One region of the Candidatus Clostridium stratigraminis genome, then DNA from elsewhere that is predicted to be linked to it. Evidence: riboswitches for the same ligand, from Rfam matches in the RefSeq annotation. Region 1 holds a riboswitch; each other region holds the start of a gene.

The links. A riboswitch is a leader RNA that binds a small molecule or an ion and turns the genes downstream of it on or off. The one in region 1 is predicted to bind cyclic di-GMP.
Region 2: linked by a shared signal. The riboswitch ahead of ACJDUG_RS04435 (nucleotide sugar dehydrogenase) and the one ahead of motA (flagellar motor stator protein MotA) in region 1 are both predicted to bind cyclic di-GMP.
Region 3: linked by a shared signal. The riboswitch ahead of ACJDUG_RS03340 (response regulator) and the one ahead of motA (flagellar motor stator protein MotA) in region 1 are both predicted to bind cyclic di-GMP.

Annotation. Positions count from the first base shown of each region.
Region 1 is NZ_JBJHZZ010000005.1:5,307-9,525, reverse strand. It holds gene ACJDUG_RS09310 (DUF4179 domain-containing protein) at 1-200, shown strand, start outside; gene ACJDUG_RS09305 (RNA polymerase sigma factor) at 227-724, shown strand; gene ACJDUG_RS09300 (flagellar motor protein MotB) at 1,087-1,836, opposite strand; gene motA (flagellar motor stator protein MotA) at 1,836-2,639, opposite strand; cyclic di-GMP riboswitch class II at 2,727-2,810, opposite strand; gene ACJDUG_RS09290 (hypothetical protein) at 3,220-3,615, opposite strand; gene ACJDUG_RS09285 (ABC transporter transmembrane domain-containing protein) at 3,914-4,219, opposite strand, start outside.
Region 2 is NZ_JBJHZZ010000002.1:7,039-11,257, forward strand. It holds gene ACJDUG_RS04425 (GntR family transcriptional regulator) at 1-631, shown strand, start outside; gene ACJDUG_RS04430 (sugar transferase) at 664-1,332, shown strand; cyclic di-GMP riboswitch class II at 1,367-1,450, shown strand; gene ACJDUG_RS04435 (nucleotide sugar dehydrogenase) at 1,636-3,057, shown strand; gene ACJDUG_RS04440 (WecB/TagA/CpsF family glycosyltransferase) at 3,073-3,822, shown strand; gene ACJDUG_RS04445 (phenylacetate--CoA ligase family protein) at 3,859-4,219, shown strand, end outside.
Region 3 is NZ_JBJHZZ010000001.1:687,050-691,268, reverse strand. It holds gene ACJDUG_RS03355 (DEAD/DEAH box helicase) at 1-496, shown strand, start outside; gene ACJDUG_RS03350 (diguanylate cyclase domain-containing protein) at 589-1,518, opposite strand; gene ACJDUG_RS03345 (chemotaxis protein CheC) at 1,511-2,146, opposite strand; gene ACJDUG_RS03340 (response regulator) at 2,136-2,510, opposite strand; cyclic di-GMP riboswitch class II at 2,582-2,665, opposite strand; gene ACJDUG_RS03335 (hypothetical protein) at 2,893-3,297, shown strand; gene ACJDUG_RS03330 (spore coat associated protein CotJA) at 3,443-3,694, shown strand; gene ACJDUG_RS03325 (spore coat protein CotJB) at 3,708-3,974, shown strand; partial or broken gene ACJDUG_RS03320 (manganese catalase family protein) at 3,990-4,196, shown strand.

The sequences.
Region 1 (4,219 bases):
CAAAAGGTGCTGTTAATTTTGATTTCCAAGCAAATAGTAAAACTGGCAAAAATATAATAATTGACAGCATTACAATTAACTCCTCTAATGGAAAAGAAGTATTAAAATTTAAAAACATTCCTAGCGAGGATATTATATTGAAAGTAACAGAAGCAGATTGCATGAAAACTGATGGGTTTGATTTGAAATTAGGGGATTAAAAGTAGTGTAGAAAAGGGTGAGAATTTTGATTATAAAAACTCCCAAACAAAGAAAATTAGAAAAGGTCTTTGAAGAAATAATACTAACTGAAAATAGCAGTTTTTATAGGCTAGCTTATATGTATGTCAAAGATAGCAATGATGCTTTAGATATACTCCAAGAAAGCATTTTGAAAGCTTATAATAATTTGCACACTGTTAAAGACGTAGAGTTAATCGATAGATGGATAAAGCGTATCATTGCAAATTCAGCTATTGACTATATTAGAAAGAATTCAAAGTTAGTTCTTGTAGACAAAATAGAATCAATTGAGGCATCACACTATGATAGGCAATATGAAGATTTATATGAAGCATTGGATACACTACCCCCAGAGCTTAAATCTATAATAGTTTTAAAGTATTTTCAAGGATATACAATAGAAGAAGTTGGTGAAATATTAGAAATAAGTACATCTCAAGTAAAGAATAAGCTGCATAAGGCTTTAGAACTACTAAGAATTGAAGTTAAAGTACCTAGCTGAATAGTAAAATAACTCCAATTCATTCAATCATAATTTAACCTTAATTTTATTTGTATTATATTCCAGCTTGACTACTTAAATTAAATTTAGTGTAAAAAAGTGCACTGACTTAAAGCCAAGACAATGCACTTTTTATTTTGGAGTTATTTTAATATTATCTGGCTAGTAATAACAAATTAGAATATAAGAATATTATTCATTAACTTTTTAATACTATCTTATAAAATAACAACTATTTCATTAATGAAGCGATAAATATTCCCACAATTCCCATTTCAAGTACTATTTCTAGTATACCCCTGATTTCTTCAATTTTAATCCTATCATTATGTTTTCTCCATATTGCATGGGGTTTTAATAAACTAATTTGCATTCTGTGTGCTAAGTGCGTATTTACGAACAATAAGTATATCTACACTTCGATTTTTAGCCCTTCCTGCCTCATTGGAATTATCATATTTAGGTCTGTATTCACCATAAGCTTGAATTGTGAATTTATTAGGAGCAACATGGCCTGTATCTACCATAAAGTTCATAACATTTGAGGCACGCATATAACTCAAGTCCCAGTTAGAACGAAATTGATTATTTTTTATAGGTACATTGTCAGTATGTCCACTGATTCTTATCTCATTATCTAAATTTTTAATCATATTTGATATTTGGATCAGTACTGGATCAAAGTTCGCTAATACATCTGCATCTCCAGATTTAAAAATAACCGTATCCTGTATTGAAATATTCAATCCTTCTGCATTTAAATCCACTTTTATCTGATCTGCATATCCATTGCTTTTAATCTCTTGCTCTAAGATACTCTTAATTCCAATCATCTTGTCCTGTTCTACTATACTATTCATTTTATCAGTTGCAACAAAGCTGTTATTCTGAGCTAGATTTGTGCCACTACCACCGCTGTCTTTTAATACTCCGTTACCACCTGAGAAAATAGTGTTGAATTGAAGACTAATCTGTTTTAATTTTTTGTTATCCACATTGCTCATTGCAAACATAACGATAAAAAGTGCCAATAGTAGTGTCAGCATATCTGAATAAGGAAGTAACCATGTTTCATCAACATGCTCTTCATGATGTTGTTTTTTACGTTTCATCATTTATCTCCTTTAGTTTCTCCATCTATACTCATATCTTCAAGTTTCTTTCTATCTTTAGGTTTTAACATAGTTATAAGCTGCTTTTGAATAGTTTTTGGATTTTTCCCTTCTTGAATTGCTAAAATACCTTCTACCATTAATAGCTTATTGGAGACCTCTTCATGTGACTTTCTCTTCAGTCTTGATGCAAATGGGTGCCAAATAACATATCCGAAGAAAATTCCATAGAGAGTAGCAACGAAAGCAGCAGCTATAGATTCCCCAAGTTTTGCAGTATCATTTAAGTTTCCAAGTGCACCTATAAGTCCTATAACTGCACCTAGAACTCCAAGTGTAGGAGAAGCTCCCCCTGCTGTTGTAAAAATAGAAGCTCCGATTCGATGCCTTTCTTCCATTCCCTCAATATCACCTAAAAGGACTTGTCTAACATATTCCGGTTCCTCACCATCAACTATCATTTCTAATCCTTGTTTCATAAACTCATTATCCAGTTCTTGAGTCCTAGTTTCTAATGATAATAGTCCATCCTTTCGCGTTGATTGTGCCATATCAACAATTTGATTAATTATTTCTATAGGATCTTCCTTCGACTTATCACTAAAAACAACTCCTAATATTTTAGGAATATTAAGAAATTCCTTCCTTGTGAAAGAATTCATTACCGCAGCTGAAGTACCTACTAGAATTACCATTATTGCTTCAGGACTAAATAATATAGAAACACTAGCACCTTTCATAAGCAATCCAGAACTAACTGCAGCCAATCCAACAATAATGCCAATTAATAAGAATATATCCATTTCTTCACCTCTAATAATAATAACAATAATATGATTTCAGCCCATAATAAATAAAAGGCCAATATAAGATAATCTATAAGAGACTAATCCTATATTGGCCGGTTGCACTATATACTCCAAATTTCTAAAGTGCCCAGATTAAAGAAATTCTTCAAAGCATCCAATATTATTATTACTTTTAATGTTTTGCTAATAACGATATTCGACAATAATATATAAATCCCTCTTTATTTTAGCATTTTTTTCAAAAATTAATTTTAGAATTACTCAATCTCTCTTCAAAAAATAAAGAAACCAGGCAAGAAACAGGAAATTTTTCTCCCATTTCTGTCTGGTCCTTATAACGACTTTATTGTCTATTGAATGACTTTAGTACGTGTTGAACGAGTTTTTTACCTAGATACAACAACATTCTTGTAGGTTTGTAAAAAAGTTTGATCAAAACATCCACGCAAAACATATATCTACACATATACAAAGAACTAAATTTCAAAAAAAAGTTTGATCAGAATTTAGTTCTTTTATTGAATAACATTATTTATTTTTGTGAAAAAGTTTGATTTTATTTTATAAAAAAAGTTTATCTTTGATTTTTTTTAGCAGTAATTGATGCTGCAACTACCAAAAATATAACAAATGATAATAAACTAACAACTACTAAAAGATCAATCATGATAGATAGTAAACGATGTGTTTCAGCTAATTGAGGATATTTTTCGCCCAAAATAAAATCCATAGAACCAAATAGACACGTTATGAACATTAATATTGCAGAAATTAAATTGAATTTAAATCCAAAAATTCTATCCTTACTATTTAACATACCTACTGAAAATAATATGCCACCACCCATTATAATTGCAACAATGGCTTGAACAGAAAAATTAGTTATTTCAGTAGCCCTTAGAACAAATTGAGTAAGAAATATTGTTAAAACACAAAGGATACCACCTATCATTGTTTTTTTATTTTTCACATTAACCCCTCCTCAAATCTTAAGTTTATAACATTTGTAATATCTCCTATTTATTTCCTTCTTATGGTAAATTTACTTGTATAACTTGAGGATAACTTGTATGCCCTATTTCAATCTTTTCTACTCTATTACACAAACATAATCTTTCTATATTGTTAAAAACCGATACATATAACATTAGTATTAAAATACTCATGCATGTAATCAAACTATCATAGAAAACATCTGTGATTGCCAAATATTAAGAATAGCTATCTCTTAATATGTTTTATTACTTATTCTTTAATTAACTTAAAATTTACCCTTCAAATATCCTGTACCTTTTCCTATAAAGTAGCCTGCTCCAAAAGCAATTCCTATACATGATAATTATATCAATGATACCAACATTAATAGTAATGCCTGCACCAATACCTATCCCAACACCTACTTCATCAATTAAAACAGGGTGTTTCCCCTCATGTATTATTCTAAGTATATCTGTGATAGTGTTTATAAATTGATTAGTCATTATACCAGCAACAGCCATTGTATCACTATGTATTCTAGAAGTTATTTCTCCAACGCTGATTTCATCAAAAGCTTTTATAGGTAAATTAAGTAT
Region 2 (4,219 bases), on a different contig from region 1:
GCTGCTGCCATCTGAAAATGAACTAGTTGAGGAATACGGGGTTACAAGGGTAACTATTAGAAATTCCATGAAAAAACTAAAGGATGAAGGTAGAATTAGGACAGAAAAAGGCAAGGGTTCCTATGTTAATCCACCAAAGCTTATACAAAGCTTAGACAAAATATACAGCCTTGCCAGAGACTTTAATGAAGAGGGTTATGAAATAAAAAGTGAACTTCTTGAGGTTCGATCTGAGCTATGTGATGAAATTATCGGAAAACACCTTGAGTTAATATCTACGGATCAAGTAATTGTAATAAAAATTCTGAGAAAAATTAATGATATACCTGTAGTAGTACAAGCTTCTTATTTACCAATGAATATCGTTCCGGGACTTACAGCATCTGATATTGATAAATGTGCAATTTATAATTTACTTGAAGATAAATATAATATAAAGCTTTTAAAGGCAACAGAGTATTTCGACCCTGTAATAGCTGATGAATACAATTCAAAGCTTCTTCAGGTGGATGCAGGTACGCCATTATTTTTGACTGAAAGGGTTACCTATACCGAAGGCAAGAAGCCAATAGAATTTCGAAGATGCGTAGTGAGAAGTGATAAATTTAGGTTTTCTGTGGAATTAAATTAGTCATAAAAATGTTAAGTATTGGAGGCAGGGCAATGGGGGAACCTGTACTAAATAATAGTAGAATAGAAGTAACTTGGAAGGATGAATATACCAAAGACTGGACTTATTATTTTATAAAGAAGCTTATTGATATTATTGGAGCAATTACTGGAATTTTATTATTAAGCCCAGTATTAATTATAACAGCACTTGCCATAAGGTTAGAGTCTAAAGGACCCATAATATTTAGTCAAGAGAGAATAGGTTTAAATGGGAAAGCCTTCAAGATGTATAAATTTAGATCTATGGTTGAAAATGCAGAAGAATTATTGGATAAGCTTAAAAATAAAAATGAAATGTCTGGACCAATGTTTAAGATAAAGAAAGATCCTAGAATAACTAAAGTAGGAAGATTTATTCGAAAAACCAGCATAGACGAACTTCCTCAGCTATTTAATGTATTAAAAGGAGATATGTCCTTGGTAGGGCCAAGACCAAATTTACCAAGAGAAGTCATTAGATTTAATGAGTATCAAAAACAAAAGCTATTAGTAAAGCCAGGGTTAACTTGCTATTGGCAGGTTATGGGCAGAAACAAAATAGGTTTTGAGCAGTGGATGGAATTAGATATTAAATACTTAAAAGAAAGAAATACTTGGGTTGATATAAAATTAATTTTTAAGACATTTTCTGTTTTTTTTGGTGATGATGGAGCGAGATAACTTTTTAAGAATAGAGTATTTTAAAAACAATTAAAAATTAATCGGAAGCAAAGAAGTGAATTCTGTATTTGGGCACTTGGAATTCATGGAGCTAGTAGTGCAACCCGCCGAGTAATTTTTTGAATCAATGGCTTTTTTGTTTATGAGGCTAAGTGAAGAATACGTATAATTTTTATAATGAAATGAGTAACACTATAAATTAACATAGGGATGGTAAAACATCCAAGGTAATAGTCCAAGTACACTATTATTTATAGAAAACAGACCTTAAGAGCTTATTGACAAGAATAGGGGGAAGCTGAATTGGAAACAACGGTAAAAAATATTGTAATGAAAGACATAGAAACAAAGATAGAATCTAAGGAAATAGAATCCAATGAATTGTTTATGGAGCAATTTAATGAGAATATACTTGATGATTCTATTAATAAAAGGATATGCGTTTTTGGACAAGGATTTGTTGGATTGCCACTTACGTTAAGCTTTGCGATTAGGGGTTGCGCTACCATAGGAGTTGATGTTGACGATAGGCTGATACAACAAACTAATGATGGGATTACACATCATACGGAAAGATTTCACCATGTTTCAATTCAAGAAGTATTAAATATTGAACTAAAAAATAAAAGATACATTGCTACAACTAATGCTGATTGGGCTGTACAAGAGTGTAACAATATAATTGTTACTGTTGGAGTTCCAATAAAAGATGGTAAATATATAATTGATTATTTGGAAAGTGCATGCACAACAATTGGTAGAAACTTAAAGAAGAATGATTTGGTTGTAATACGGAGTACTGTAATACCTGGTACAACAGAGGAGCTTTGTTTGCCTATTTTAGAAAAAGAGTCTGGAATGAAAGCAGGAGATGATTTCTATCTAGCTTACGCATCAGAAAGAATAGCCGAAGGACTTGCTTTCGATGAATTTGCCAATATGCCTACTTTGGTTGGAGCAGTAAATGAAGCTAGCCTAAGTAAAGCTATAGACTTATTAAGAGTGGTATGTAAAGCAGAGATGGTACCTGCGACATGCATTAAAGCTGTTGAAACATCAAAAGTATTTGAAAATGTTCAAAGAGATGTAAATATAGCTATGGCTCAGGAGTTTGCAAGATTCACAGAAGCACTTGGCATAGATATATTTGAAGTAGTAAAACTTGCAAATACTCATAAGAGAGTTAATCTATTAACTCCAGGGCCGGGAGTAGGAGGTTATTGCATACCAAATGCATATCATTATCTAACACCAAAAGCAGAAGAATTAGCAGTAGATCTTGATATTTTAAAAATAAGTAGAGAAAAGAATTCGAAACTTCCAAAGTTTATAGTGAATAAAATAGAGGAGTTATTGAAAAGGCAAGGGAAGAAATTAGTGGATTCGCAAATTGCTGTCTTTGGACTAGCTATGAAAGATTATTCAAATGATGATAGGATAAGCCCACCAGTAGATATATGTAAATTGTTAATCGAAAAAGGTGCAATAGTCAAGGCTTTTGATCCTGTGGTACCTACTAATTATGATTTTAAAGTTAATAAACAGGATGAGGCGATAAAGAACGCAGATGCTATCCTAACATTATCGAAACAGCAAGGTATAGATTTCGATAATGTAAAAAATATGGTTGCATTAATGAAGGATAAGCCAGTTTGTGTAGATGTAAAAGCCGTTATAGACAAATGTGAAGCTGAAAAATTTGGGATGTTGTATTGGAGAATATAAATTTGGAGGATTGTAGTGGAGAAGAGAATACATATACTAGGCAGTAATGTTGATACCTTAACTATGGATGAAACTTTAGCTAGGATTCAATCTTTAATTAAAAATAGAGAGCATGTTCAACATGTTGTAATTAATGCAAGTAAAATTAACTTAATGCAAGATAATAAGCATTTAGCAGACATAGTTAATAGTTGCCCTTTAATAAATGCAGATGGGCAGTCAATTGTGTGGGCTGCGAAGTTTTTAGGGTATCCAATTCCTGAAAGGGTTACCGGTATTGATTTATTTAATAATTTAGTAAAATTATCGGCTGAAAATGGATATAGACCATATTTTTTTGGAGCTAAGCAAGAGGTTGTTGAGAAGGTTGTAAAGATATTTAAAGAACAGTATCCTTCGCTTAATATTGCCGGATATCGTAATGGTTATTTTAAAGATGAGGAAAGTAAAGAAATAGCAAAGGATATTAGGGAATCAAAAGCTGATATTCTATTTGTTGCTTTTTCAAGTCCAAAGAAAGAATTTTGGGTTAAGGAATATATTCCGATAATGCAGGTTACTTTTGTAATGGGAGTTGGTGGGAGTTTTGATGTTGTTGCTGGAGTTACTAATAGAGCACCTGAATGGATGCAAAAATGTGGGCTAGAGTGGTTTTATAGGTTTATTCAGGAACCAAAACGAATGTGGAAGAGATATTTGTTTGGTAATTTGAAATTTATAAGATTGGTTATTCAAGAAAAATTCAGCCTAGTTAAGAATGATTAAAATATCGAGTAACAAATTTAAAAAGGATGAATTGTAATGAATTATAAATATGTGAAAAAAATAAGTGAGTTGTGTCCACAAAGTATTAAAAGGATATTTGCACCTATTTTAAGAAAGAAATTAGTTAATAATAAAGACTTTTTAGATACTTACTATAAATTAGATAAATACGATGAATTAAGTGAAGAAGAAAAGAAAAAGAAACAATTTGAAAAATTAAAAGAAATATTGATATATTGTGATGATAATGTAAGTTATTATAAAGATATTTTCAAAGAGGCAAAATTTGATCCGAGAGAAATGACTGATTTCAAGGATATTGAAGTTCTACCTTTTACCAATAAAGCTATATTTTTGGCTAATGAAAATAAGTTGTTATCAAAGTTGGATATTAATC
Region 3 (4,219 bases), on a different contig from region 1:
AGTACTTAGAAAAATAATTGCAGCTGAAAAGCCTAACAAAGCTATTGTTTTTATAAATAAAAGTGAAGAGACAGAAATAACCACTTTAAAGCTTAGGTATCATCACTTTAAAGTCTATGGAATACATGGCAAAGCTACTAAAGAGGAACGTCAAAGGGCAATGGAGGACTTTAGAAATGGAAAGCTGCAAATATTGGTAGCCTCAGACCTAGCAGCAAGAGGTCTAGACATAAAAGAAGTTACTCATATTATCAATTTAGATTTACCTGAGCATTCAAAAGATTATCTTCACAGAGTAGGCAGAACCGGTAGAGCTACTAAATCTGGTAAAGCTATTTCTATAGTAACTCAAAAGGAATTGAGTCTAATTAAAAAGTACGAAAAGGAATTTAATATAAGTGTTGCTTCAAAGGAAATGCACCTTGGAAGCCTTATAACTACTCTTACCAATAAAGTAATTAGTAAAAAGAAGACTTTAAGAATAAAAAATTATTAGAAGTAAATCAAAAGGACTGAGTCCGATAAATAACGGATTCAGTCCATTTAATTACTAATATATAAGTTATTAATACATCAGATTTACAAACTCTATTCAAACAAATAGTATCCATTTCCTTTATTTCTTTTAACTTTATACATTGCGCTATCTGCTTTTGATACTAGTTCATCTATATCTTTACCATCACTTGGCATAAGGCTTATCCCTATGCTTAATGCTAATTCTATTTCATCAGAGCCGCATAGTAAAACTTTCCTCTTATTTGTAATTCTTGACGCTACAGCTTCGCAATCATGCCGATCCTTTATTGATGGAAGTAATATTAAAAATTCATCCCCTCCAAATCTAGCAACTACGTCTCCTTCCCTAGTAGATTCTTTCAAAATTTCGGCTAAATACACCAGTGCATCGTCTCCTATTTTATGACCATATTTATCATTAATTTCTTTAAAATTATCAACATCAATAAACATAAGGCCTAAAAGGCTGTCACTTCTTATAGCATTTATGCAAAGTTTGCTTGCAAGTTTATAAAAAAGCATTCTATTTGCTAAGCCTGTTAACCCATCATAATAAGCTAGCTTATTAATAGTTTTTTCTTTTTCTATTAATTCTTTATTTAAAACATATAACTCATTAACATAATTTTTTAGCTGCTGAATACGCAAAAATTGATTAGTTACATCAATAAATTCCATAAGTATAAAATTTAAATTATTCTTTTCAATCCTGCTTATCTTTAAATTTAAATTTTTATCTAAGTCCAATAAATCTTTATGCATGGCTGCCGAAAAGAACATCTTTCTTCCATCAGTTAATACGCTATCAATTGCATTTTTAAAATAACCTTTATTTAGGCTAGGAATAACTTCATATACATTCTTATTTATTGTATCTTCACAACTTAAATTAGTTAAAAATATCATATGATTATTCCAATGTAAAATTTTCAAATCAGAATCTAATATTAATATACCTTCATTTATATTTTCTAAAATTTCATATAAAATACTAATCATTGAAGCCATCTTCTACCAATTCCACTCTATTCAATAATTCACTTAATGAACTTAAAGTTAGATTAATTATTATAGCTCCTGACACTTCTTTATAGTCTATTTTAAAGGTAATATATAACATTAGCATATGTGTATATTCATCATTTTTTATATTTTTTTCAAAATCAACTTTTTCGAAAACTTTTACTTCAGGCAATGTATAGCTTAGTTTCATTTTTAGATAATTTCCTAATTCACCCATTACTGAATTTAATATTATATTTCCTATTTCTTTAATGATGTCATAATCTGTGTCTGTAAAATTCATATCATTTATTTCATATTCATTAACTTCTTCTAAACACAAATTAATAAATGTTCTTATTTTATCTGCAGGAAATATTAGCCTTGCCTTTCCTCTTAGTTCATCTTTAAATGCAATGGAGGATACCATAATAGTTCCCTTCATTACTTCCGGAAGATAATTGTTTATTGTCACTGCTTCTTCATTTATATCTATAATTTTTAAAATTGGCACATTTAAAAATATTTTTTTGCTAATAATTTCAGAAAGTATACTTGCTGATTTACCAACACTTATATTAAAGAGCTCCCTTAATATATCTTCTCTTTCTATCTTACTCTTCATTTTTATCATTCCTTATTATCTCACATATAGATTTTGCTATATCTTCAGTGATAGGCTTGTTTATAAATTTAATTATTCCATATGCGTTCATTTCTTCCTTTATGCTTTTTTGAACATCTGCAGAAACAACTATGATTTTTGCATTAGAATCATATTCATTTAATAACTTAATTAATTCTTGGCCATTTAGTTCAGGCATTAACAAATCTACAAAAGTATATTCAGGTTTAATATTTTTGTATTTCTCAAATCCTTCTTGTCCATTTATAGCAAAATAAATTTTAGCCTCTTCCAAATATTTTGCAATTAAATTACCTAATATTTTTTGAGAAAAGGTGGAATCATCAACAATTAAAATATTCATTTTTTATATGCCTCCTAAGCTTCGTAATGAAATAATTTAATATAAATAAAACCCTATATTCATAAAAAATATGAATATAGGGTGGGTTGCATCATAAACTCAATACATATAAGATGCCCAAGTGAAATATGTAAATCATAGTTCCCCTTATATCTAAATTTGTTGTAAATTATAACTCTTAGATACTACCACATAATATAAATTATTTCAATAACAATTTCAAACTTAAGCATTAGCATTTAATTAATCACTAATATTTTTTAAAATTGTAGATAGGTATTTATATGAATTGAAAAGATTTATAATAAAACATTAACGCTGTAATAATAGTGAATTAACATCTCTATGTACTTTTAATATTATATATAAAGGGGGTGAAAATATGCCTACTGAATTTGAATTGATAAACTCTGAAAATATAGCCCAATTAATTTTTATAGCATCAAGCTTACTAGGTATTGAATCTGGTATAACAGGTAAACAGGCTTTAGAAGAAAAACAGATGGGTTTATTAGCCCAATCACAAAGTACTACCATTAAAGCAGCCGAGATTGTAATTGATTCAAACTTATTATCTATTTGTTCATACTTAATATTTTTAATAGCTGCTATAATTAGGAAAAATCAAGTGGAGAAGGAAATACTAACCGGTTCTTCAAAAGTATCTGTAACACCAAATATAATTATAATAGCAAGCTTTACATTTTCTTTAGTAGGTACTCTATTAAGATTTATAATTGCTAAGGAAAGATTAAAAGAAGTCCAGTTACCATTTAGTCTGTTATAGAGCCTCATCAATTTTCCCATAAAATTATAAATAATCATTGAAGCTATACATGTAATTATACTAAATTTATATCCCACTTGTGGCAAAGCTTATTTATAAACATATACTGATATTATGTGAGCAACTTTTAAGGAGGAAAATAAACATGGCTCATGATGAAAAGCCGGATTTTAATATGTACCAAATGCAGGAGATGAACTTTAACCCTAAAAATAACTGTATTCCACAGGAAACAGTTATTAGAAATGTACGACTAGCTGCTGCTTATGTTCCTTACCAGAAATTATGCACAATCTTATCCCCCCTAGAGGCTCTTACCAAAGGAACTGTTTTTCCAGAGCTTTATAGTCCTTATGAAGGAAAAGATAAGAATACTAGACCGTTTGGTAATATATAAAGGAGGTAACTATATGAAAATGGATAGATTTCAGCTTTTAAAACAAATAACCGCTGTAAATTTCATGCTAGAAGACCTCGCTTTATATCTAAACACACATCCATCTGACCGTGAAGCTCTTATAAAGTACAATGGCTATGTAAAAGAAAGTTTAATGCTTAAGCAGGAGTATGAAAGAAGCTTTGGAATGATTGGTGAGCATGATTCATACAGCCCATATCCTTGGCAATGGATAAAAGAACCCTGGCCATGGGAATATGAAGCTAACTTTAGGCTATAAGGGAGGGAATAATATATGTGGACATACGAAAAATTGCTTGAATTTCCAGTAAAGATTAAGAATCCAAATCCAGAAATGGCAAAGATAATAATTACCCAATACGGCGGACCCGATGGGGAATTAGGTGCATCACTTAGATACTTAAGTCAGAGGTATTCAATGATTACCCCTCAGGCTATTGCTACCTGTAATGATATTGGTACTGAAGAATTAGACCAACTAGGTTATCAGTGTAACTTTAAAAA